DNA from 4 places in the Streptomyces diversicolor genome. Region 2 is predicted to be linked to each of the others. Evidence: riboswitches for the same ligand, from Rfam matches in the RefSeq annotation. Region 2 holds a riboswitch; each other region holds the start of a gene.

Region 1 (5,749 bases), on a different contig from region 2:
AAGTGAACCTGCGCCCGTGCAGCACCGCGAGAGGGCCGCGCCGGCGTCTCTCATGACGGGACCCGACCCGTGGATGCCCCAGGCGCCCCACGGAGGAGAGAGCGCGGGGACTATGGTGTCAGCACGATCCTGCCGACGACTTCACCCGCGTCCATCTTCTGGTGCGCCAGCACAGCTTCATCCAGCGGCAGCAGTTCGTGCACCACCGCTTCGATCTCGCCACGGCTGGCTGCGGCAAACTGCTCGCTGCGTACGGCACTCAGGTCGGCTGGGGTGACGGTAGCTGCGCTGAAAGCGGCGAAGGACATCGACTTCTGGAACGCCGCCATGATCCTCGTGCCGAAGTCTGCGGGCGGCTGACCTGCGACAGCGCCCACGGCCACCATGCGGCCGTTCGGGTTGAGCCTGTCGAAGAACGACGGCATGTCCTCACCGGCCACAACATCGATGATGACGTCATAGCCCGCGGGAGCCTCTTCCCCTCCGTCGCCGGAGCGGTCCAGCACATGGGTCGCGCCGAGGCGGCGCAGCCGCTCGCCGCGCTCGGATGACGATGTCGTAACCGCCACCGCGGCGGCACCACCGCGAGCCGCGAGCTGCACTGTCATGATCCCGATACTGCCGGCTGCGCCGCGCACCAAGACCGTCTCCCCGGGAGTGAAACGGGCGTGGCGAAGCCCGAAGTGGGCCACCGCACCGGAACTGCCGAGCGTCACCGCGGCAGCGGCGGACAGGCTGCTGGGCAGGGGGAGGATCTGCTCGACTGGCGCGACGGCCTGTTCGACGTAGCCTCCGCCGGTGCCGGTGAAGCCCCACACCCGCTGGCCGAGCCACGACGCGTCGACGCCGTCACCGACCGCGGTCACAGTGCCCGCCACTTCGCCACCCGGGATGTGGCCCTCCTTGAAGCCGTAGGCGGCCAGAGCCCCGCTTCGGATCACGGTGTCGACACCACCGACGCCCACCGCCTCGGTGGCTATCAGTACCTGTCCGGCAGCAGGTGCGGGTACCGGCAGGTCGACAGCGGCCAGGCCGTCAGGACTTCCGAACGTCTGGATCGAGATTGCCTTCAATGTGGTCTCCAGGTTCTCGGACCGCTCAAGCGCGAGGGCTTCTACGTCTCGGACGGTAACGGACGCCCTCGTCCGCTTGGGTAATGTGAGAGTGGTGACGGACCGTTTGCCTCATATGTTGCGCTCCGACGCGCTGGACAACCGCGAACGCATCCTCGATGCGGCCCGAGCGCTGTTCTCCGCCGACGGCCTGGACGTGCCGATGCGGGAGGTCGCGCGGCGCGCCGGGGTGGGACCTGCCACCTTGTACCGTCGCTTCCCGACCAAGCAGATGCTGGTCGCCGAGGCCTTCGCGGACCAGTTCCATGCATGTCGCGCCATTGTCGACGAGGGGTGCGCCGATCCTGATCCGTGGCGTGGCCTGTGCCTGGTGATCGAGAGGATCTGTGAGCTGCACGCACGCGATCGGGGCTTCACCGAAGCCTTCCTGTCCGCCTACCCGGGGGTGAGGGATGTCGCCGCAGGCCGTGAGTGCACGGTGAAAGCAGTCGCCGGACTGGCACAGCGAGCCAAGGAAGCGGGGCACCTGCGGTCCGACTTCGTCCTGGACGACCTGATTCTCGTACTCATGGCCAACAAGGGGATCCACGTCGCCTCGGCTGGCAGCCAGGTCAGGGCCTCCCGACGCTTCGCAGGGCTGGTGATCCAGGCGTTCGAAGCCTGCCCTCGGCATGCACCACTACCACCAGCGGCACGACTGACATGACATCCGCACCAGCCCACGACCTGTCGCGGTCAATGCCGGATTTACTGTGGCAGAGCCGGAAGGGCGGGACTGACATGACGATCGAAACGGTGACCGAGTCCGTGAGTGAGGGCGCGCTCTGGCTGCCGCGCGCCCGGGTCGTACCCCTGTCCGCCCCGCCCTCGTCGTACACCGCGGCGGTCGAGCGGTACCTCATCGGCGCGGGCATCGCGAAGTCCTCCGCGCGCATCTACCGGATCTCGCTGACGACGTGGGGATGGATACTCGCCGGCGAACCCGCGCCGACAGCACGCGGCCGAAACCCTGCGCAAGGCCCTGACAAAGCTCCACGACGCGTTCGGGTCAGGAGCGGGTCTGGCGGCGAAGGTCGAGGCCGATCTCGGTTTCCACCTGATGTTGTGCCAGCTCTCCGGCAACTCGGTTCTCGTCAAGACCTGGCGGCAGCTTGAGGGACCGATGGGCGTGGTGATCATGAGCGCGGCCGGCGAACGCCGCGACGTGGCCACGTCGGTGGCCTCGCACACGCCCATCGTCGACGCGATCGCACGTGGAGACGCAGCAGCGGCCCAGGAGATCCTGCGCGCACACATGACCACGGCGATCGAGCGACTGGGCATCGAACACTGACGCACAACGCCCCGGCGGATGAGCGCACGGGTACTCACCGCGGCCGGGGGCGACGATCCTTCCGATTCCCCAGACCTCTGCCGTCGGGGCTACAGCCAGTATCGGCCGTGGTTCCCGCGACGCCGGAGCACCTACCGGAGTGATGATCCGATGCCAGTAGCTGACACCGTGCCTCTATAGGCACCGTTTCCTTTGGCGCTGATGGGTCGTTGATGGAGCATGGCGGACTTGGTTGGGCGATTGGTGCCGGACGAACCATGGATGCTGTTCCGGCGGGTGGTCCCGGTCAAGCACCCTCACGTGTGAACGATCACGTAATTCGGCTCAGTCGCTGATCTTGTGATCGAGCGGTGCTGTCAGTGGTCCCTGCCCTCGTGTCCCGGGTGTACTTAGCGGAGTTTCGAGGCGCTTCTTCCTCATCCGCCGCCTCGTCCTCGTCGAGGCCGTCTCCGACCTCGACGCCGAGAGCGAGGCCGAAGCCGACCGCGCCCTGCGCGCCACCCCCATCGGACATACCACCCTGATCGTCGCCCACCGCCCCTCCAACTTGAGCACCGCCGACACCGTCGTCCTCCTCGAAGGCGGCCGGATCGTCGACATGGGACCGCACCAGGCCCTGCTCGACCGCTGCCCGGCCTACGGCGGGTTGCTCAACCGGAAACCGCAGGAAGCCGAGTAGCCGACAGCCCTCCCAGCCAGAATGAGCGGTATCCCGTCCTCAGCCGCCTCGACGCCGAACCAGCAGCGGCGCGGCGGTGCCCGGAAACGGCTGCGGAAGGCGCGTCGGCTTCGTTTGCCGGGCAGGAGGCGGCGTCACCACCCTCGGGTTGGGGCCCTGATGACGCGCCGTGTCCCAGATGCGATGATGCTCGGCGACAAGGCGACGGCGGAACGAGGAAGCCGGTGTGAATCCGGCGCGGTCCCGCCACTGTGATCGGCGAGCGGATCCCGAACAGGCCACCTCCCGAAGGCGGGTGGGAAGGCCGGGACGAGCTTCGACCCGAGAGCCAGGAGACTCACGCGGTCGCCTCCTCGACGAACCCGGGGCGGATTTCCCCGGAGGAGGGTGGTTCGGCATGCCCGTGAGGCCGGCCGAGGGAGCGCACGAGAGCCCGGTGGGCACAGGACCGGTCGGCACAGGAGCGGTCGATCCGGTGCCGTGCCGGGTCGTCGTGTGCCAGGACTGCTGCTGCGGCAGTCCCAAAGTGACCGGGGTCGATCACACGGCGCAGACCGCGCGCCTGCGCGAGGCCGCTCCCGTACGCGTCTCCGCCTGCCTGGACGTGTGCGATCAGGCCAACGTGATCGTCGTGCAGCCCTCCGTCGCCGGACGGGCCGCCGGGGCACGGCCGGTCTGGCTGGGCCTGGTCAACGACCCGGCCGCGACCGAGGACATCGCCGCCTGGGTGCGGGCGGGCGGCCCCGGGATCGCTGCCCGGCCCGAGATCCTCGACCTCTACGCCTTCACCCCGCCTCGGCGCCGCGCGGCCACCTGAGCCCGCGCGGCCTGCGCACCGACCCCTCCATACCACCCTTGCGAGAGGAACCTTTCCATGACGGGCAGACGTCCGCTGTCCCCCCTGCTGGCCATGACCACAGCTCTGCTGATCTCCGGTTGCGGCACAAACGCCCAGGACAACGCCGGTGGCGCCGAAAGGCCCGCCGCGAAGGGCTTCCCGGTCACCGTGTCCAACTGCGGAGTGAAGACGACGTTTCAGCACCCGCCGCGGCGCGCGGTGTCACTGAACCAGCACGCTACCGAGGTGATGCTGGCGCTCGGGCTGGAGAAGTCGATGGTCGGCACGGGCTACCTCGATGACGAGATCCTCCCCGAGTACCGGGCCGCCTACGACAAGGTGAAGGTGCTGTCGAAGGAGTATCCGTCGTACGAGACGCTGCTGGCCGCCGAGCCCGACTTCGTCTACGGCGGCTGGGCCTCCACCTTCGACGAGAAGGAGGGCCGCTCCCGTGACGCCTTCACCAAGGCCGGCATCAACACCCGCCTCAACATCGAGGAGTGCCCGTCCGGGCCGGTGACGATGACCCTGATGGACCGGGAGATCCGCGAGGTCGCCAAGGTCTTCGGCGTCCCCGAGCGGGCCGAGCGGCAGATCGAGCGGCTGCACACCACCCTGGAGGAGGTGGACGAGCAACTCGACGGCGTCGAGCCGGTGAAGCTGTTCGTCTACGACAGCGGCGACAAGACCGCCTTCACCGCGGGCGGCGCGGGCATCGGCAACGACATGATCGAGCGGGCCGGAGGGGTCAACCTCTTCGCCGACCTCGACAAACCGTTCGGTGACGTGTCGTTCGAGCAGGTGGCCGAGCGGGCGCCCGAGGCCATCGTCATCTACGACTACGGCGACCAGACTGTGGCGCAGAAGAAGGAGTTCCTGCTCGCGAACCCGGCGCTGAAGGACGTGCCCGCCATCAGGAACCAGCGGTTCGCGGTGCTGCCGCTGTCCTCCACCGTCGTGGGCGTACGGGTACCCGCGGCCGTCTCGTCGCTGGCCCGTCAGCTCCACCCGGACCGCTTCCGGTGACCGGCGTGACAGAGCCGGCCGCCGCCGGCCGAGACGCTGTCACGGGGAAGGCGGGCGGGGTGCCGGCTCCTGTAGAGGCGGTCGGCAAGAGCTCCCCCGGGGCCGGGGCCGCGCAGGCCGTGACCGGAGGCCGCAGGCTTCCCTACGCCCTGGTGCTGGCCGGGCTCGCCGCCCTGGTGGCGGTGGCGGCGACGTTCGGGATCGCGGCCGGTTCGGTCACGATCCCGGCCACAGAGGTGTGGGGCATTCTGCTCCACCACCTGCACCCCGCCCTGGCCGATGCGACGTGGCCCCCCGTGCGGGAGACGATCGTCGCCGATGTCCGGCTGCCCCGGGTACTGCTGTGCGCGGTGGTGGGAGCCGGACTGTCGGTGGCGGGGATGGCGTTGCAGGCCCTGGTCCGCAATCCGCTCGCCGATCCGATGCTGCTGGGGGTGTCGTCGGGCGCGAGCGTCGGCGCGGTGCTGGTCCTCGTCTTCAACGTGACGCTGTTCGGAGCCTTCTCGCTGCCGCTGGCGGCGTTCTGCGGTGCTCTGGCGGCCCTGGTCGCGGTGTACTTCCTGGCCCGCTCCGGCGGACGGATGACCACCGTGCGGCTGGTCCTGGCGGGCGTGGCGATGGCCGAGGTGCTGTCGGCGGTGGCGAGTTTCCTCGTGGTCACCTCCAACGACCCCCACAAGACTCAGTCGGCGATGCGCTGGATGCTGGGCGGGCTGGCGGGCACCACCTGGACGATGGTGTGGATCCCGGCTGCGGCTGTCCTGCTCGGCACGGCCGTCCTGCTCGGCGTGACCCGTCCG
Region 2 (5,749 bases):
CGTGCCGTGTCGCCAGATACCCGCTGAGCTGTTCCGCGAAGTACTGGACCATGTCGTTGCGTTCCGGCTCGCCGTGCACCAGGACGTCGATGCCGGTCTTCTCCTGGAACGCGATCACCTCCCGGATCTCGGCCTCGATGCGCTGCTCGTAGGCCGCCGTGCCGATCTTCCCCGCCCGCAGGGCCGCGCGCGCGGCGCGCTGCTCGCCGGTCTGCGGGAAGGAGCCGATCGTCGTGGTCGGCAGCAACGGCAGCCTGAGATGGGCCCGTTGGGCGGCGACACGTTCGGCGTACGGCTCGCTGCGGCGGGCGTCGGCCGCGGTGACGGCGGCCGTGCGGGCCCGTACGGCCGGATCCCTTGTGAGCGGGGAGGCCGCGCGCAAGGCGAGGCCGGCGCGGTTGGCGGCCAGTTCGGCGGCGATGGTGCCGGGGCCGTGGGCCAGGCCGCGGGCGAGGGTGACGAGTTCGGCGGTCTTCTGCCGGGCGAAGGCCAGCCAGCGGGCGATCTGCGGATCGATGTCCCGTTCGGCGGCGGCGTCCAGCGGTACGTGCAGCAGGGAGCAGGAGGCGGCCACGTCCATGCGGTCGGCGAGGCCGAGGAGCGTGCCCAGGGTGGACAGTGACCTGCCCAGGTCGTTGATCCACACATTGCGGCCGTCGACGATGCCCGCCACGAGCCGCTTGCCCGGCAGGCCCCCGGCCGCCGCGAGGCCGTCGAGGTTCGCCGCCGCTGGACCGGTGAAGTCCAGGGCGAGTCCGTCCACGGGCGCCTTGGCGAGCACGGGCAGGGCCTCGCCGAGCCGGTCGAAGTACGACGCGACCAGGAGCTTGGGACGGTCACCGCGCAGGCCCAGGTCGCGGTAGGCGCGGGCGGCCGCGTTCAGCTCGGCCGGGGTGCGGTCCTGCACCAGGGCGGGTTCGTCCAACTGCACCCACTCGGCGCCAGCCGCGCGCAGCTCGGCGAGAACCCGTGCGTACACCGGCAGCAGCCGGTCGAGGAGCGTGAGCGGCGCGAAGCCGGCCGGGACACCGGGGGCGGGCTTGGCGAGCAGCAGATAGGTGAGGGGACCGAGCAGCACCGGACGAGCGCGGAGACCGAGAGCGAGGGCTTCGCGAAGTTCCCCGACCTGCTTGCCCGCATGGGCTTCGAACACGGTCTCCGGGCCCAACTCCGGGACCAGATAGTGGTAGTTGGTGTCGAACCACTTGGTCATCTCCAGCGGCGCCACGTCCTGCGTGCCGCGCGCCATCGCGAAGTACCCGGCGAGCCCGTCCGCCTCGACCGCGGCGCGATGCCGCTCGGGGATCGCGCCCACCATGACGGTGGTGTCCAGGACATGGTCGTAGTACGAGAAGTCACCGGTCGGGACTTCATGGAGACCGGCGCCGGCCAGCTGCCGCCAGTTGGCGCGGCGGATGCCCGCGGCTGTCCCGCGGAGGGCGTCCGCGGTGACGCGGCCCTCCCAGTAGCCCTCGATCGCCTTCTTCAGTTCCCGGTCCGGGCCCTGACGGGGGTAGCCGTGGACGGTGGCCCGCACCGCCGGGGCCGTGGATGTCGCTGTCACGAAACTCTCCTTCGCGAGCTCTGGACGAGAGCGACCCCGAAGACACCGAGCGAGAGCGCGAAGGGATGGACAGCACGGACGAGCCACGACGTCCGTGCCCGACCGACATGCGCACCGACCCGCCCTCGGGGTCAACGGGATCTCCGCGCACGGCGGTCCGCGCGCGGGCAGTGGCAGGTCTTCGGACTCGCGGGCACGCCTCGTTGTCGTACGAGACACCTACTGGCCGTCGCTTCCCAGGCCCGTCACGTCCGGGCCCAGTGCGTATGACGGCGGTCGTTCCCGCTCACCGCTGCGGGGCAGTCCCGGATTCCCACCGGGTTCCCTCTTGCGACGCGCCTGCCTGGCGGACAGGGCGAACCAGCTGCACCGGCCAGCCTACGTGCCGCCGCCCCGGAGCAGGACATGACTTCCAGCATCCGGACGGTGCGGCGCAATCCCGGACGCGGGCGCGACCGCACCGATGGGCCACCCGGTCAACTGCGCCCGCGCATACGGCGGATGGGCGCCTGCCGGCACCGGCCGGCCGAGCGGTGGGTGTTCAGTCCGCGTTCGGGCGGGCCAATCCGTGGTCGTACGCGAAGATCACCGCCTGCACGCGGTCGCGGGCGCCGATCTTGGCGAGGACGCGGCCGACATGGGTCTTGACGGTGGACTCGGCCACGACGAAGTGCGCGGCGATCTCTCCGTTGGTCCAGCCCCTGCCGATGGCGACCAGGATCTCCCGCTCGCGGCCGGTCAGGGAGTCGAGCCTCGGGTCCGCGGCCCCCGGGCCGCCCGCGCCGTACGCCGGAGGGTGACGGGTGAACTCGTCCAGGAGACGGCGGGTGAGGGCGGGGGCGATGATCGCGTCGCCCGCCGCCACCGCCCGGATCCCGGCGAGGAGTTCATCGGGCCGCGCGTCCTTGAGCAGGAAGCCGCTGGCGCCCGCGCGCAGCGCGGCGTGCACATACTCGTCGAGGTCGAACGTGGTCAGCACCAGGACCCGCGAGCGGTCGCCGGCGGCCACGATGCGGCGGGTGGCCTCGATACCGTCCATGCCGGGCATGCGTACGTCCATGAGCACGACGTCCGGCCGCAGTTCCGCGGCCATGCGAACGGCTTCCGCGCCGTGAGCGGCCTCGCCCAGCACGTCCGTCTCAGGGATGGAATCGAGAAGCATACGGAAGCCGTAGCGCTGGAGTGGTTGGTCGTCCACGATCAGTACGGTGGTCATCGGGCGCCGCCGCGGGGTGTGAGGGCGAGGGTGGCCTCCACCCGCCAGCCGCCGTCGGCGGTCGGCCCCGCGCTGACGCTTCCGTCGTAGAGCGCGGCCCGTTCGCGCATGCCCACCAGACCGTGTCCCTCCTCGTTCGGCCGCCCTGGCCGCACGGCCGGGCCGCTGTCCTCGACCCGGATGCGCAGCCGGTCGTCCTCGACCACGACCGCCAGTCTCACCCGGGCCTCGGACCCGGCGTGCTTGAGGGTGTTCGTGAGGGCTTCCTGCACGATGCGGTAGACCGTCAGCTGGACCCCGCCGTCCAGCGCGTCCACATCGCCCGACGTGCGGTAGACGACGTCGAGACCGGCGCCCCGCACCCCCGCGCACAGCGCTTCGATGTCCGCGATGCCCGGCTGCGGGCTCAGCTCGGGCCGGTGCGCGGAACCGTCCGCCTCCCGCAGCACGCCGAGCACCCGCCGCAGCTCCCCGAGGGCCTGCCGGCCGGTGTCGCCGATGAGCCGCAGCGCCTCCGTGCCGCGCTGCGGCTCCCGGTCACCGGCGTAGGCGCCCGCGTCGGCGAGGGTGATGATGACGGACAGGTTGTGGCCGACGATGTCGTGCATCTCCCGGGCCACCCGCGCCCGCTCGGTCGCCGTCGCGAGCCGGCTGCGCTGGTCGCGCTCGACCTCAAGCCGGGCCGCCCGGTCCCGCAGCCCGGCCAGCTGGGCCCGCCGGATCCGCACCATCAGACCGAGCGCCACGGCGGCCGTCGCCGTGCTCAGCAGCAGGAACAGCGCGTCCCAGACGGACACCGCGACCGACGCCCGTACCGCGACCAGCGCCATCGCCGCCGCCATCACCCCGCAGGCCCACGGCAGGTGCCGGGGCCGCCCGTGCAGGGCCAGGCTGTACACCGCGATGAACAGGGCGACATCGGCGCGCAGCGCGACGTTCAGCGACCACTGCACCGCGAACACCGCCGTGATCACGCCGAAGGCCGCCGCGGGCCTGCGCCGCCGCCACAGCAGCGGCAGCACCAGCCCGGCCTGCAACGCCAGCACGGCCGCCGTGGGCGGATGCGCGAACAACAGCCGCCGCGGCTCGTCCCCGTCCCCGGAGCCCTCGCCCAGCAGGTCAGGCAGGCAGAACATCACGAAGACGACGACCACCACCGCCGTGTCCAGCACCCAGGGCCGGGCGCGGTCGGCGCGGCGCAGCCGCTGGCCGCTCCGGCTGAAGAAGGCGACCAGCGAGCCCGTGCCGAGCACGTCGTCGGTGGTGGTGGTCACGGATGTCACCTGCCCATGGTGCGGGCTCAGACGTCGCTGCGCCGCAGCCGGTACGCCGCTCCCGCCAGCGCGAGCACCGTCCAGCCGAGGAAGACCAGCAGTCCGGCACCGGGGGACAGGACGGTGGAGTCATGGGTCAGGGCGAACAGGGACTGCCCCGCGTTGCTGGGCAGATAGGGGCTGACGTCGTTCTGCCAGGAACTCGGCAGCAGCGAGATCAGACCGGGTACCAGCATCAGCGCGGCGACCAGCACCGAGATGCCGCCGGCCACGGACCGCAGCAGCGCGCCGAGCGCGGCGCCGATCACCCCGACCAGGCCGAGATAGAGGCCGGCGCCCAGCAGACTGCGGACGACACCGGCGTGCGACAGACCCATGGCCGCGGGTGTGCCCGAGACGATGCCGCCGCCGATCAGAAAGGTGACGAACGCGCCGACCGTGCCGGCCACCAGCGCCACCAGCCCGAACACCGCCGCCTTCGACCACAGCACGGGCAGCCGCCGCGGCACCGCCGCCATCGTCGAACGGATCATGCCGGTCGAGTACTCCCCGGCCGTGACCAGCACACCGAGCACACCGAGGGCGAGCTGGGCGAAGTTCGTACCGAACAGGGACAGGCTCACCGCGCTCGCGTCGGCGAAGTCCCCGTCGAGATGGCCGGAGTCGTACCCGGAGCGGTAGCGCTGCGCGGCGATCAGCCCGAAGGCCACCAGGAACAGCAGACCCAGGGCCAGCGTGATCCACGTCGAGCGCAGCGACCACAGCTTGGCCCACTCCGAACGCAGCACCCGCGGCCCGGTCACCCGGTAGGCGGGACGCACACCGAGGCTCCGGGGCGACTCGGCGGTCGCGGCCGGGGCGTTCATGCCGCCCTCCCCAGGGCGTCGGGGCCGGCGGTCGAGCCGTGGTACTCCACGGCATCCCGGGTCAGTTCCATGAACGCCTCCTCCAGCGACACCGTGCGCGCGCTCAGCTCGAACAGCGCGATCCCCTGCTCGGCGGCCCGCAGCCCGATCTCCCGGGCGGTCAGGCCGGTCACCTCAAGTTCCTCGGCACCGATCCGGCCGGTGACCTCGACGCCCGGCCCGGCCAGCACCTCACGCAGCCGCGCCGGGTCCTGCGTCGCCACGTGCACGGTGTCCCCGCCCGCCGCACGGACCAGGTCCCGTACGGTCGTGTCGGCCAGCAGCCGGCCCCGGCCCACGACGATCAGATGGTCCGCCACCAGCGCCACCTCGCTCATCAGGTGCGACGAGACGAACACGGTGCGGCCCTCAGCGGCGAGCGAGGTCAGCAGGGTGCGGATCCACAGCACGCCCTCCGGGTCGAGGCCGTTGACCGGCTCGTCCAGCATCACCGTCTGCGGATCGCCCAGCAGCGCCGCCGCGATGCCGAGCCGCTGGCCCATGCCGAGCGAGAAGGCACCCGCCCGCTTCTTCGCCACGCCGCCGAGTCCGGCGAGGTCGATGACCTCGTCCACCCTGCCGAGCGGGATGCCGTGCGTCAGCGCGAGCGCCTTCAGATGGTTGTACGCCGAGCGGCCCGGGTGGATCGACTTCGCCTCCAGCAGCGCGCCGACCTCCTGGAGCGGTGCGGTGTGCCGGGCGTAGGCGCGGCCGTTCACCGTCACGGAGCCGCCGGTCGGCGCGTCCAGCCCGACGATCATGCGCATCGTGGTCGACTTGCCCGCGCCGT
Region 3 (5,749 bases), on a different contig from region 2:
GCCGGGCGAGGCGCCCCGCGCCACCCCGGAGATCACCGCCCCAAACGGGCCGATCCCCGCACGGGCCGCGACGGGAGACGTCACGGCATGCGGCCGGCGGACCGCACAGGCCGCCCGGACCGCCCTGTCTGTACGGTAGTTGGCGGGCGAGCCGGCCCGCGAACGCCCTGTCGCGCACATCCGGAAGCGGCGTACCGAGGCGGCGCCGCCCCGCCGGGAATTCGAGCGGATGCGCACGGACCGCCAGGAACCGGACCCCCGCCAGGGCGTGCGCGGGCGCCGAGAGCGCCGTTTGCGACCGAAATACGGATGGGTACTTCCGCTTCATCGGCACCGTCACCTACATTGCCTGCGCGTTACAACAGGTCATTGGTGAGGGGACGGAGCCCAGACATGCCAGACACGTCCGAAGTGAAACCACCGGTGGTCACACCGGTACGGGTGGTGATCGCCCTGTGTCTCGTCGCACCGTTCGTGGCGATGCTCTGGGTCGGCTCCTACGCCAAGGTCGACCCCACGTTCATCGGGATCCCGTTCTTCTACTGGTACCAGATGCTGTGGGTGCTGCTCTCCACCGCGCTGACCATGATCGCCTACAAGCTGTGGCAGCGTGACCAGCGCGCCCGCCGGACCCAGGGCGGAGGTGACGCGCGATGAACGACGGCGTCAACGGCGTCGCGCTCGGCGTCTTCGTCTTCTTCTTCCTGGCCGTCACGGTCATGGGCTTCCTGGCCGCCCGCTGGCGCAAGGCCGAGAACGAGCACAGCCTCGACGAATGGGGCCTGGGCGGCCGGTCGTTCGGCACCTGGATCACCTGGTTCCTGCTCGGCGGCGACCTGTATACGGCCTACACCTTCGTCGCCGTACCGGCGGCGATCTACGCGGCCGGCGCGTCCGGATTCTTCGCCGTGCCCTACACGATCCTCGTCTATCCGCTGATCTTCACCTTCCTGCCCCGCCTGTGGTCGGTCTCGCACCGGCACGGCTACGTGACGACCTCGGACTTCGTGCGCGGCCGGTTCGGCTCCAAGGGGCTGTCGCTGGCGGTGGCGCTGACCGGCATCCTCGCCACGATGCCCTACATCGCGCTCCAACTGGTCGGCATCCAGGCGGTCCTCGACGTGATGGGCGTGGGCGGCGGCGAGAACACCAACTGGTTCGTCAAGGACCTGCCGCTGCTGCTCGCCTTCGGCGTGCTGGCCGCGTACACCTACTCCTCCGGTCTGAGGGCACCCGCGCTGATCGCGTTCGTCAAGGACACACTGATCTACATCGTGATCGCCGTGGCGATCATCTACATCCCGATCAAGCTGGGCGGGTTCGACGACATCTTCGCCAAGGCCGGCGACGCCTTCGCCCAGACCAATCCGGCCACGGGCGCGCCGCGCGGGGCGCTCGCCCCGCCGGAGGCGGGCCAGTGGACGTACGCCACGCTGGCCCTCGGCTCCGCGCTCGCGCTGTTCATGTATCCGCACTCGATCACCGCGACGCTGTCCTCGCGCAGCCGTGAGGTGATCCGCCGCAACACCACGATCCTGCCGCTGTACTCCCTGATGCTCGGCCTGCTCGGGCTGCTCGGCTTCATGGCGATCGCGGCCGGGGTCAAGGTCTCCAACGGCCAACTGGCCATCCCCCAGCTGTTCGAGGACATGTTCCCCGACTGGTTCGCGGGGGTGGCGTTCGCGGCGATCGGCATCGGCGCCCTGGTGCCCGCGGCCATCATGTCCATCGCGGCCGCGAACCTGTTCACCCGCAACATCTACAAGGACTTCATCAATCCGCACGCGACGGCCCATCAGGAGACCCGGGTCTCCAAGATCGTGTCGCTGCTGGTGAAGGTGGGCGCGCTGGTCTTCGTGCTGACCATGGACAAGACGGTCGCCATCAACTTCCAACTGCTGGGCGGCATCTGGATCCTGCAGACCTTCCCGGCCCTGGTCGGCGGCCTGTTCACCCGCTGGTTCCACCGCTGGGCGCTGCTCGCGGGCTGGGCGGTCGGCATGGTGTACGGCACGGTCGCCGCGTACGAGGTGGCCTCGCCGACGCAGAAGCACTTCGGCGGCTCGGCCAAGGAGATCCCCGGGATCGGTGAGATCGGCTACATCGGCATGACGGCGTTCGTGCTCAACGTCCTCGTCACCGTCGTCCTGACCTTCGTCCTGAAGGCCGTGAAGGCTCCCGAGGGCGTGGACGAGACGAGCCCGCAGGACTACACGGCCGACGCGGGCGACGCCGGCGTCCAGGTGGAGCTTCCGCCCGCCACGGCGGGCGCCGGGCACTGACAACACGAACACGCCCCGCACGGGCGCTGTGGCGCTGACAGCACGCCCCGCGCGGGCGTGTGGGCGCCCGCGGGAGCAACCGCGCCGCCCTGCGACGGGCCGCCGATGCCGAACCCGGCAACGGCGGCCCGTTGACGTACGACACAACATCTGGGGGTGCCACCACGGCCCGGCACTAGATGTATGCTCATGCTCGCTGTCGCCGCAGGGGAATCCGGTGCGAATCCGGAACTGTCCCGCAACGGTGTACTCATGCGCGTATGCCCGCATACCCGCATGCAGGCTTCAGTCCGAGGACCTGCCGACGGCGCACCCGGCCGTCCGGCCCGGGTGCTCTGACGTCCGGGCCTCGTGGAATGGGCCGGTGGACGCGACGCCGTGCGCGCTCGTGTGCTGCCCCCTGCCCTCTGCAAGGCCCCGTGCCGAGCGAGGGAGAGCCCCACGTGACCATCGCGCCAGCCGACCCGGCTTCAGCCGCCCAGGCGACCGCGGCCCCGGTGGAGACCGACGGCCCCGGTGCCGCGCTGCTGCGGACCCTGACCGAGCTGACCGCCGACCTCCCCGACGCCGACCCCGGCCGGGTCGCCGCCGCCGCGCTGCGCGGCCGGTCCGCGCGGTCCGACGCCGCTGCCACCGCGGAGCTTCGGGAACTGGCCACCGAGGCGGCCGCCGGCCTGATCTCGGAGGACCCCGCCTACTCCCGGCTGGCCGCCCGGCTGCTGACCCTGTCCATCCGCGCCGAGGCCGCCGCACAGGGCGTCACCTCGTTCACCGGGTCGGTCGCCGTGGGGCACCGGGAAGGGCTCATCGCCGACCGCACCGCCGCCTTCGTGCGGCGGCACGCCGAGCGGCTGGACGCGCTGATCGACACCGCGGCGGACGACCGGTTCGGCTACTTCGGGCTGCGCACGCTGCACAGCCGCTATCTGCTCCGGCACCCCCTGACCCGCCAGGTCATCGAGACGCCCCAGCACTTCATGCTGCGCGTGGCCGCCGGCCTCGCCGACGGTGATGCCGACGCCCTCTCCGGGGCAGACCCCACGCACGCCGTGGACGAGGTCGCCGCGCTCTACCGGCTGATGAGCCGCCTCGACTATCTGCCCTCCTCCCCCACGCTCTTCAACTCCGGCACCCGCCACCCGCAGATGTCGTCCTGCTATCTCCTCGACTCCCCCAAGGACGAGCTGGACTCCATCTACGACCGCTACCACCAGGTCGCCCGCCTCTCCAAGCACGCCGGCGGCATCGGCATCGCCTACTCCCGCATCCGCTCCCGCGGTTCGCTGATCCGCGGCACCAACGGGCACTCCAACGGCATCGTGCCCTTCCTGAAGACCCTCGACGCCTCCGTGGCCGCCGTGAACCAGGGCGGCCGGCGCAAGGGGGCCGCGGCGGTCTACCTGGAGACCTGGCACTCGGGCATCGAGGAGTTCCTGGAGCTGCGCGACAACACCGGTGAGGACGCCCGCCGTACGCACAACCTCAACCTCGCCCACTGGATCCCGGACGAGTTCATGCGCCGGGTCGACGCCGACGAGCAGTGGTCACTGTTCTCCCCGTCGGACGTGCCGGAGCTGGTCGACCTGTGGGGCGCGGAGTTCGACGCCGCCTACCGCGCGGCGGAGGCGGCCGGGCTCGCGAAGAAGACCATCCCGGCCCGTGACCTCTACGGCCGTATGATGCGCACCCTCGCGCAGACCGGCAACGGCTGGATGACCTTCAAGGACGCGGCCAACCGCACCGCCAACCAGACGGCCGAGCCGGGCCGTGTCGTGCACTCCTCCAACCTCTGCACGGAGATCCTGGAGGTCACCGACGACGGCGAGACCGCGGTCTGCAACCTGGGCTCGGTCAACCTCGGCGCGTTCGTGAGCGGCGGGGGCATCGACTGGGAGCGGCTGGACGAGACGGTCCGCACCGCCGTGACCTTCCTGGACCGGGTCGTCGACATCAACTTCTATCCGACCGAGCAGGCGGGCCGCTCCAACGCCAGGTGGCGGCCGGTGGGCCTCGGCGTGATGGGCCTCCAGGACGTCTTCTTCAAGCTGCGCCTGCCCTTCGACTCCCCCGAGGCGCGGGCCCTGTCCACCCGGATCGCCGAGCGCATCATGCTCGCCGCCTACGAGGCGTCCGCCGACCTCGCCGAGCGCAACGCGCCGCTGCCCGCCTGGGAGGAGACCCGTACGGCGCGGGGTGTCCTGCACCCCGACCACTACGGCGTCGAGTTCACCTGGCCCGAGCGCTGGGCGGCGCTGCGGGCGCGGATCGCGAGGACCGGCCTGCGCAACAGCCTGCTGCTCGCCGTCGCGCCCACCGCGACCATCGCGTCCATCGCCGGTGTCTACGAGTGCATCGAGCCCCAGGTCTCCAACCTCTTCAAGCGCGAGACCCTGTCCGGTGAATTCCTCCAGGTCAACTCGTACCTGGTGCGGGACCTCAAGGAGCTGGGCGTGTGGGACGCCCGCACCCGCGAGGCGCTGCGCGACGCCAACGGCTCCGTGCAGGACCTCCCGTGGATCCCGGCCGATGTGCGCGCCCTGTACCGCACGGCGTGGGAGATCCCGCAGCGCGGCCTGATCGACATGGCCGCGGCCCGCACGCCCTACCTGGACCAGTCGCAGTCCCTGAACCTGTTCATGGAGACGCCGACCATCGGCAAGCTCTCCTCGATGTACGCCTACGCCTGGAAGCAGGGCCTGAAGACGACGTACTACCTGCGCTCCCGCCCGGCGACCCGCATCGCGCGCGCCGCCCAGGCGCAGCCCCGAGCCACCGTCCCCGTCCAGCAGGCCGCCGACCCCGACGCCGTCGCCTGCTCCCTTGAGAACCCCGAGTCCTGCGAGGCCTGCCAGTGATGTCCCACCGTTCCCAGAACCTTCTCGACCCGGGCTTCGAGCTGACGCTGCGCCCCATGCGCTACCCCGACTTCTACGAGCGCTACCGGGACGCCATCAAGAACACCTGGACCGTGGAGGAGGTCGACCTGCACTCGGACGTCGCCGACCTCGCCAGGCTGACCCCCGCCGAACAGCACCTCATCGGCCGGCTGGTCGCCTTCTTCGCCACGGGCGACTCGATCGTCGCGAACAACCTCGTGCTGACTCTGTACAAGCACATCAACTCCCCCGAAGCGCGGCTGTACCTGAGCCGTCAGCTGTTCGAGGAGGCCGTGCACGTCCAGTTCTATCTGACGCTGCTGGACACCTATCTGCCCGACCCCGAGGACCGTGCGGCGGCGTTCGCGGCGGTGGAGAACATCCCGTCCATCCGGGAGAAGGCCGAGTTCTGCTTCAGGTGGATGGACTCGGTCGAGAACCTGGACCGCCTGGAGTCGAAGGCCGACCGCCGGCGCTTCCTGCTCAATCTGATCTGCTTCGCCGCGTGCATCGAGGGCCTGTTCTTCTACGGCGCCTTCGCATACGTCTACTGGTTCCGCAGCCGGGGCCTGCTGCACGGCCTGGCCACCG
Region 4 (5,749 bases), on a different contig from region 2:
TGACGAGTGTCGCGGTCAGCAGCGCCGTCGCGCACAGCAGGACCAGCCGGGTGCGGGCGACACGCACACCGAGCGCCGCCGCTGCGTCCTCACCGAACGCGAACGCGTCCAGGGTGCGGGCGTGCCCGAGGCAGACCACGAGAACGGCGGCGAGCACGACGGCGCACAGCAGCACCTCGCCCCAGCCGGCGCCGGTCAGCGAGCCGAGCAGCCAGAACAGCACGCCTCGGGTGGTCTCCGCGTCCGCCGACGTCAGAACGGTGAACGAGGTGAGCGCGGAGAACAGTTGCATGGCCGCCACGCCGGAGAGCACCACCCGGTCGGGGGCGCCGCCGAGGGTGTGGCCGAGCACGAGGACGAGCCCGAAGGACAGCAGGGCGCCGGCGAACGCGCCCGCCGACAGGGACACCGCTCCCCCGCCGACCCCGAGCACGACCACGGCGACGGCGCCGGTGGACGCCCCGGAGGACACCCCGAGCACGAACGGGTCGGCGAGCGGATTGCGCAGCAGGGACTGCATGACCGCCCCGCATACCGCGAGGCCCGCGCCGCACAGGGCGGCCAGCAGGGTGCGGGGCATGCGCAGGTTCCATACGATGCCGTCCCGCAGCGGCGCCAACTGGCTGTCTCCGAAGCCGAGATGTGCGGCGACGCAGGCCCAGACGTCGGCCGTGGAGATGTCGGCGGGGCCGATGGTCACGGCGAACGCCACCGACGCGGTCACCGCCAGCAGCCCGCCGGCGGTCAACAGCGAGGCGCGGAGGTTCACTTGGCGAGCCCGAGGTCACGCAGTCCGGCGGCGACCCGTTCGATCCCCTCGACCGTGCGGATGGACGGGTTCATGGCCTGTCCGCTGAGCAGGATGTACCGCTTCTTCCTGACGGCGGTGAGGTTGCGGGTGGCGGGGTCGCTCTCCAGGAAGCGGATCTTGGCCTTGGCGCTCTCGGCCGTCTGGGACCTGCGGGTCAGATCGCCGAGGACGATGGCGTCCGGGTCGCGGTCGGCGACGGTCTCCCAGTTGATCTGGGGCCACTCGTCGTGGGTGTCGGAGAACACGTTCGAGGCGCCGACGGCCCGGGTGATGGCGCCGGGGGCGCCGCAGCAGCCGGCCAGGTAGGGCGACTGGGAGTTGGCGAACCAGTACATGAGCGAGACACCGGAGGCGTCGAGGCCGTCGGTGGCCGCCCGCACCCGCTCCTTCAGGCGTGCGACGAGCCGGTCTCCGCGTTCGTCGACGCCGAACGCGCGGGCCAGGTCGCGTATCTCGCCGTACACGGTGTCGAGGGTGAGCGGGGCGCTGCGGGAGCCGTCGCCGCCGCTGTCGTTGTCCTTTCCGGCGGCGCAGTCGGAGGGGGAGACGTATGTGGGCACGCCCAGCTTCTCGAACTGCTCGCGGGTGGCGACGCCGCCCTGGCCGAGGGTGGAGACGAACGACGCGGTGACGAAGTCGGGTCCGGCGTCGAGCACCTTCTCGAAGGAGGGGTTGTTCTCGGCGAGCCGGGGCACGGACGCGTTGGCCTTCTCCAGGCCCTTCATCACCGGGTCGGTCCAGGTGGCGGTGCCGGCGAGACGGTCCCCGAGACCGAGGGAGAGCAGGATCTCGGTGCTGCCCTGGTTGAGGGAGACGGCGTGTTCGGGGGCCGACGTCAGGGTGACCGGGTGGCCGCAGTTGTCGATGGTGCGGGGGTAACCGGCGGCGGAGCGGCCGGAGTCGGGGGCGTTTCCGCCGGGGCCTGCGCACCCGGTCAGCAGCAGCGCCGGGGCGAGCAACAGCACGGCGGGACGGCACGTGGCAGAAAACGCAGAAAACGCAGAAAACGGGGAAAACGGGGAACGGAGCACGGGCATGCCTCGGGTGTCGGGGCTCGTACGCGGAGCCTGGCCTACGGACGTCCTCCGCGCACGGGGCGCGGAGGTGCCAGCAGGTCTTCGGACTCGGGTTCGTCCGGACGGGGCGCCTTCCCGGTACGGCCCCGCACCGGCCTCGCGGCCGGCCCGAACCCCTCCCAGTGGCTTGGTGTGCCCTGCCCGTCCCCCTCACCGCTGCGCGTCAGTTCCGGATTCGCACCGGATTCCCTGGCCTCGGATGTGGCACGACTGGCCCGGCCAGGCTACCAAGATCGCCCGGCCGCCCGGACCGGGCCCCGTCCCCGGGCCGGGCGCCCGCATCGGCCACGCCGGCATCGGCGTGCCGGGCCGCCCCCCGACACCGGCGCTCCGGCCCGGGTGGGACGTCGTGCCTCACCCCGTTCCGTCCTCCGGGTCCACGGGCGGGGTCCCGGCGCAGATCCACTCGTGCACGACGGCCGGGGACAGTCCGCCGTCGGCGGCTATGACGTGCTCGGGCACGCCGGTGAGCCAGGCGGCGAGCACGGCCCGGCGCAGGTCGGCGGCGCGGGTGGCGAGGCCGGTCCGGTACGCGTCCGCGGAGCCGACGACGAGCTTGGGTGCGTCCTCCGCCAGGCGCCGGGCGGCGCGGCGGACGGTGCGGCGTGCGCTCTGGGTGTCGAGGTCGGTCATGCCGTCACCTCCCGTGCCGTGCCGAGCGGGCCGCGGTCCGGGCGCCGGTACGCATCCCGCACGCCGGGCTCCGGGAAGAGCCGCGCGACGAGCCGTTCCAGCCGGCGGGCGGGCTCACCACTGCGATGGACACGGGCGGCCACGGCGCCGGGCAAGCCGTCGCCGGGCGCCACACAGGAGGCGGCACGGTGGAGAGTGAGGCCGAAGGTGGTCGGGGTGGCCATGGGTACCTCCCCTTCCGTCGCGGCGGGGCAGGTCGAGGGCATGGCAGCCGCCGTGCGGGGCGGGGGGCTACCGGGTGCCCGAGGAGCGGGGGGACATGGGGATGCGGGGCCTCGCGTGGCCCGTACTACTGCTGCTGCGATCCATGTCGCTCACCTCCTCCTCGGTCGGCGGGCACCCGGTCCTCCGGGCTTCCGGCACCCCTCCATATTTGCACAGCGACGCAAATTCTGCCCACTCGCGGGGAGAAGGCCGCGGTCGGTCCCCGGCCCCGCGTCGGCCCCCTCAGTAAACTGGCACGCACGCGACGCATCCGGCTCCGCCCCCGGCCCCCGGTGCCGCGTACCCGTCCAGGAGGACGGCCGTCCCCGCCCGGCCGACTCCCGCCCATCGACCCGGCCGGGGTCTTCGTCGACTGATCGGGATGCGGGAGCACGACGTGCCGCCAGAGCCGACCGGTCCCGCACCGTCCGGGGCCGTGTCCATGACCGGACAGACCGCGTGCGGCGCGGGTCCGCGCAGCCCGCTGCGCACCTTCCTGCGGACCGAGACCGGCAGCGCCGCCGTGCTGCTCGGCGCGGTGATCGTGGCCCTTGTCTGGACCAACGTCTCCCCCGGCGGCTATGCGTCATGGTGGCGGACGGACATGTCGCTGACGATCGGTTCGGCCGGTGTCTCGCTGGAGCTGCGCGAGTGGGTGAACAGCGGTCTGATGACGCTGTTCTTCTTCGTCGTGGGTCTTGAGGCCCGCCGCGAGGTCGACGTGGGGGAACTGCGCGAGCGGCGCCGCGTCGTGCTGTCGGTGGTCGCCGGGGTCAGCGGCATGCTCGTCCCGGTCGCGATCTACCTCGGCTTCAACGCCGGACTTGACTCGGCGCAGGGCTGGGGCGCCGCCATGTCCACCGACACGGCCTTCGCCCTCGGCATGCTCGCCGTGCTCGGTTCCCGGCTGCCGGGCGGTCTGCGGGTCTTCCTGCTCACCGTCGCGGTCACCGACGACCTCGTGGCGCTGGTCGTCATCGCCCTCGCCTACAGCGGCGCGGTCCGCCTCTCCGCGCTGGGCGTCGCGCTCGGCGTCCTCGCCCTGCTTCTCGCGCTGCGCGCGGCGGGGGTCCGGATCACCGGCGTGTACGCGGTCCTGGGGGTGGCCCTGTGGGGCGCGCTGCTGCGGTCGGGGGTGGACCCGGTGGTCAGCGGCCTGGTCATGGGGCTGCTGACGTACGCGCATCCGGCCGAGCGGCACGCCCTGGAGCGGGTCACCCGGCTGTTCCGGGGCTTTCGGGAGCAGCCGACACCGGAGCTGGAACGCACCCTGCGCCGGGGTCTGGCCTCCGCCCTCTCGCCCAACGAGCGGCTGCAGCGGATGATCCACCCGTGGACGAGCCATGTCATCGTGCCGCTGTTCGCGCTGGCCAACGCGGGCCTGACGATCAGCGCTGACCGGATCGCGGCGGCGTTCACCTCACCCGTCACGCTGGGCATCGTGTGCGGCTACGTCCTCGGCAAGCCGGCCGGCATCCTGGGCGCCACCTGGCTGGCGGCGCGAGTGAGCCGGGGCCGGCTGCGCCCGGCGGTGGGCTGGGGCGCGGTCGCCGTGGGCGGCAGCCTCGCCGGGGTGGGTTTCACGGTGGCGCTGCTGATCGCCACGCTCGCCTTCCACGGGCAGCGCCTCGAACAGGCGAAGGCAGGCATTCTGGCGGCCGTGGTGCTGTCCTGTCTGATCTCCTGGGTGCTGACGCGGGCCGTCGCCCTGCTGCCCGCGCGCCGGCGGACCCGGGCGCTGCTGGGCGAGGGGCAGCCGATCGTCGATCTGAGCGATCCCGTCGACACGGCGCGCGACCATGTGCGCGGCCCGCTCGACGCTCCGGTGACCCTGGTCGAGTACGGCGACTACGAATGCCCGTACTGCGGACGGGCGGAGCCGGTGGTGCGCGCGCTGCTGGCCGAGTTCGGCGACGACCTGCGCTACGTCTGGCGGCATCTGCCCCTGACCGACGTCCATCCCGACGCGCAGCTCGCCGCTGAGGCCGCTGAGGCGGCGGCGGCGCAGGGCCGCTACTGGGAGCTGCACGACGTCCTGATCAGCCACGAGGGGAGCCTCCGGGTGAAGGACCTCCTGGAGCACGCCGAGCGGACCGGACTCGACATGACGGCGTTCCGCCGCGACCTGCGGGCGCGGGCCGGCGCGGAACGGGTGGCCGAGGACGTGGAGTCGGCCGACCTGAGCGGGGTCTCGGGCACGCCGACGTTCTTCGTCAACGGCCGGCGGCACCACGGCGCGTACGACGTGGCCTCACTGTCACTGGCGGTACGCACGGCCCGCGACCGGGCATCACTGTCGAACCCGGCCCCGTAGCCCCGGCATCCGGCATCCGGCATCCGGCATCCGGCGCCGTCCGGCCCGGGTCATCCCGCCAGAAAACTCAGCCGGACCTGCCGGTTCGGGTTGTCCCGGTTGGTGTCCACCAGGCACACGGACTGCCATGTTCCGAGTTCCAGGCGGCCGTGCAGCACGGGCAGTGTGGTGTGCGGGGGGACGATCGCGGGGAGGACGTGGTCGCGGCCGTGGCCGGGGCTGCCGTGCCGGTGCTGCCAGCGGTCGTCCGCGGGCAGCAGGGTGTGCAGGGCGGCCAGCAGGTCGTCGTCGCTGCCGGCGCCGGTCTCGATGACGGCGATCCCCGCGGTGGCGTGCGGCACGAAGATGTTGAGGAGGCCGTCGCGGCCGGCCGCCGTCTCCCGCAGGAAGGCCTCGCAGTCACCGGTGAGGTCGACGACCCGCTCCCGGGAGCCGGTGGCGACGTTCAGCACGCGCGTGGTGAAGGCATCTGACATGCCACCATCCTCGCGCATCCGGCCGGGTTCCGGCCGTCGCCCGGTCGCCGGTCCGCGGGCCCGCTCTTAGAGGCTTGGAGGCGCCGTTGACCGCCGCGGCCCCGACTGGCTACGGTCGCCCGCATGCAGCGTTCAGCCCTGCTCACCACGCGCGGTCACATCGACCTGCTGCGGG

What was found. Region 2 has a riboswitch for cobalamin ahead of metE (5-methyltetrahydropteroyltriglutamate--homocysteine S-methyltransferase). Riboswitches for the same ligand answer to the same signal wherever they lie in the genome.
Region 1: another riboswitch for cobalamin. It lies ahead of AC27LF_RS26535 ((2Fe-2S) ferredoxin domain-containing protein); the one in region 2 lies ahead of metE (5-methyltetrahydropteroyltriglutamate--homocysteine S-methyltransferase).
Region 3: another riboswitch for cobalamin. It lies ahead of AC27LF_RS32205 (ribonucleoside-diphosphate reductase subunit alpha); the one in region 2 lies ahead of metE (5-methyltetrahydropteroyltriglutamate--homocysteine S-methyltransferase).
Region 4: another riboswitch for cobalamin. It lies ahead of AC27LF_RS08555 (ABC transporter substrate-binding protein); the one in region 2 lies ahead of metE (5-methyltetrahydropteroyltriglutamate--homocysteine S-methyltransferase).

The regions. Positions count from the first base shown of each region.
Region 1 covers NZ_BAAJXA010000023.1:154,599-160,347, reverse strand. The annotation lists gene AC27LF_RS26560 (hypothetical protein) at 1-56, shown strand, start outside; gene AC27LF_RS26555 (zinc-binding dehydrogenase) at 111-1,073, opposite strand; gene AC27LF_RS26550 (TetR/AcrR family transcriptional regulator) at 1,168-1,779, shown strand; gene AC27LF_RS26545 (FCD domain-containing protein) at 2,083-2,406, shown strand; gene AC27LF_RS26540 (hypothetical protein) at 2,954-3,085, shown strand; cobalamin riboswitch at 3,255-3,444, shown strand; gene AC27LF_RS26535 ((2Fe-2S) ferredoxin domain-containing protein) at 3,483-3,902, shown strand; gene AC27LF_RS26530 (ABC transporter substrate-binding protein) at 3,960-4,949, shown strand; gene AC27LF_RS26525 (FecCD family ABC transporter permease) at 5,069-5,749, shown strand, end outside.
Region 2 covers NZ_BAAJXA010000019.1:116,046-121,794, reverse strand. The annotation lists gene metE (5-methyltetrahydropteroyltriglutamate--homocysteine S-methyltransferase) at 1-1,564, opposite strand, end outside; cobalamin riboswitch at 1,736-1,927, opposite strand; gene AC27LF_RS23295 (response regulator) at 2,106-2,780, opposite strand; gene AC27LF_RS23290 (sensor histidine kinase) at 2,777-4,054, opposite strand; gene AC27LF_RS23285 (ABC-2 transporter permease) at 4,081-4,920, opposite strand; gene AC27LF_RS23280 (ATP-binding cassette domain-containing protein) at 4,917-5,749, opposite strand, start outside.
Region 3 covers NZ_BAAJXA010000033.1:67,376-73,124, reverse strand. The annotation lists gene AC27LF_RS32215 (DUF3311 domain-containing protein) at 394-657, shown strand; gene mctP (monocarboxylate uptake permease MctP) at 654-2,282, shown strand; cobalamin riboswitch at 2,431-2,602, shown strand; gene AC27LF_RS32205 (ribonucleoside-diphosphate reductase subunit alpha) at 2,726-5,137, shown strand; gene AC27LF_RS32200 (ribonucleotide-diphosphate reductase subunit beta) at 5,137-5,749, shown strand, end outside.
Region 4 covers NZ_BAAJXA010000006.1:31,833-37,581, reverse strand. The annotation lists gene AC27LF_RS08560 (FecCD family ABC transporter permease) at 1-769, opposite strand, end outside; gene AC27LF_RS08555 (ABC transporter substrate-binding protein) at 766-1,848, opposite strand; cobalamin riboswitch at 1,904-2,117, opposite strand; gene AC27LF_RS08550 (hypothetical protein) at 2,242-2,520, opposite strand; gene AC27LF_RS08545 (hypothetical protein) at 2,517-2,744, opposite strand; gene nhaA (Na+/H+ antiporter NhaA) at 3,227-5,098, shown strand; gene AC27LF_RS08535 (secondary thiamine-phosphate synthase enzyme YjbQ) at 5,149-5,574, opposite strand; gene AC27LF_RS08530 (putative leader peptide) at 5,698-5,749, shown strand, end outside.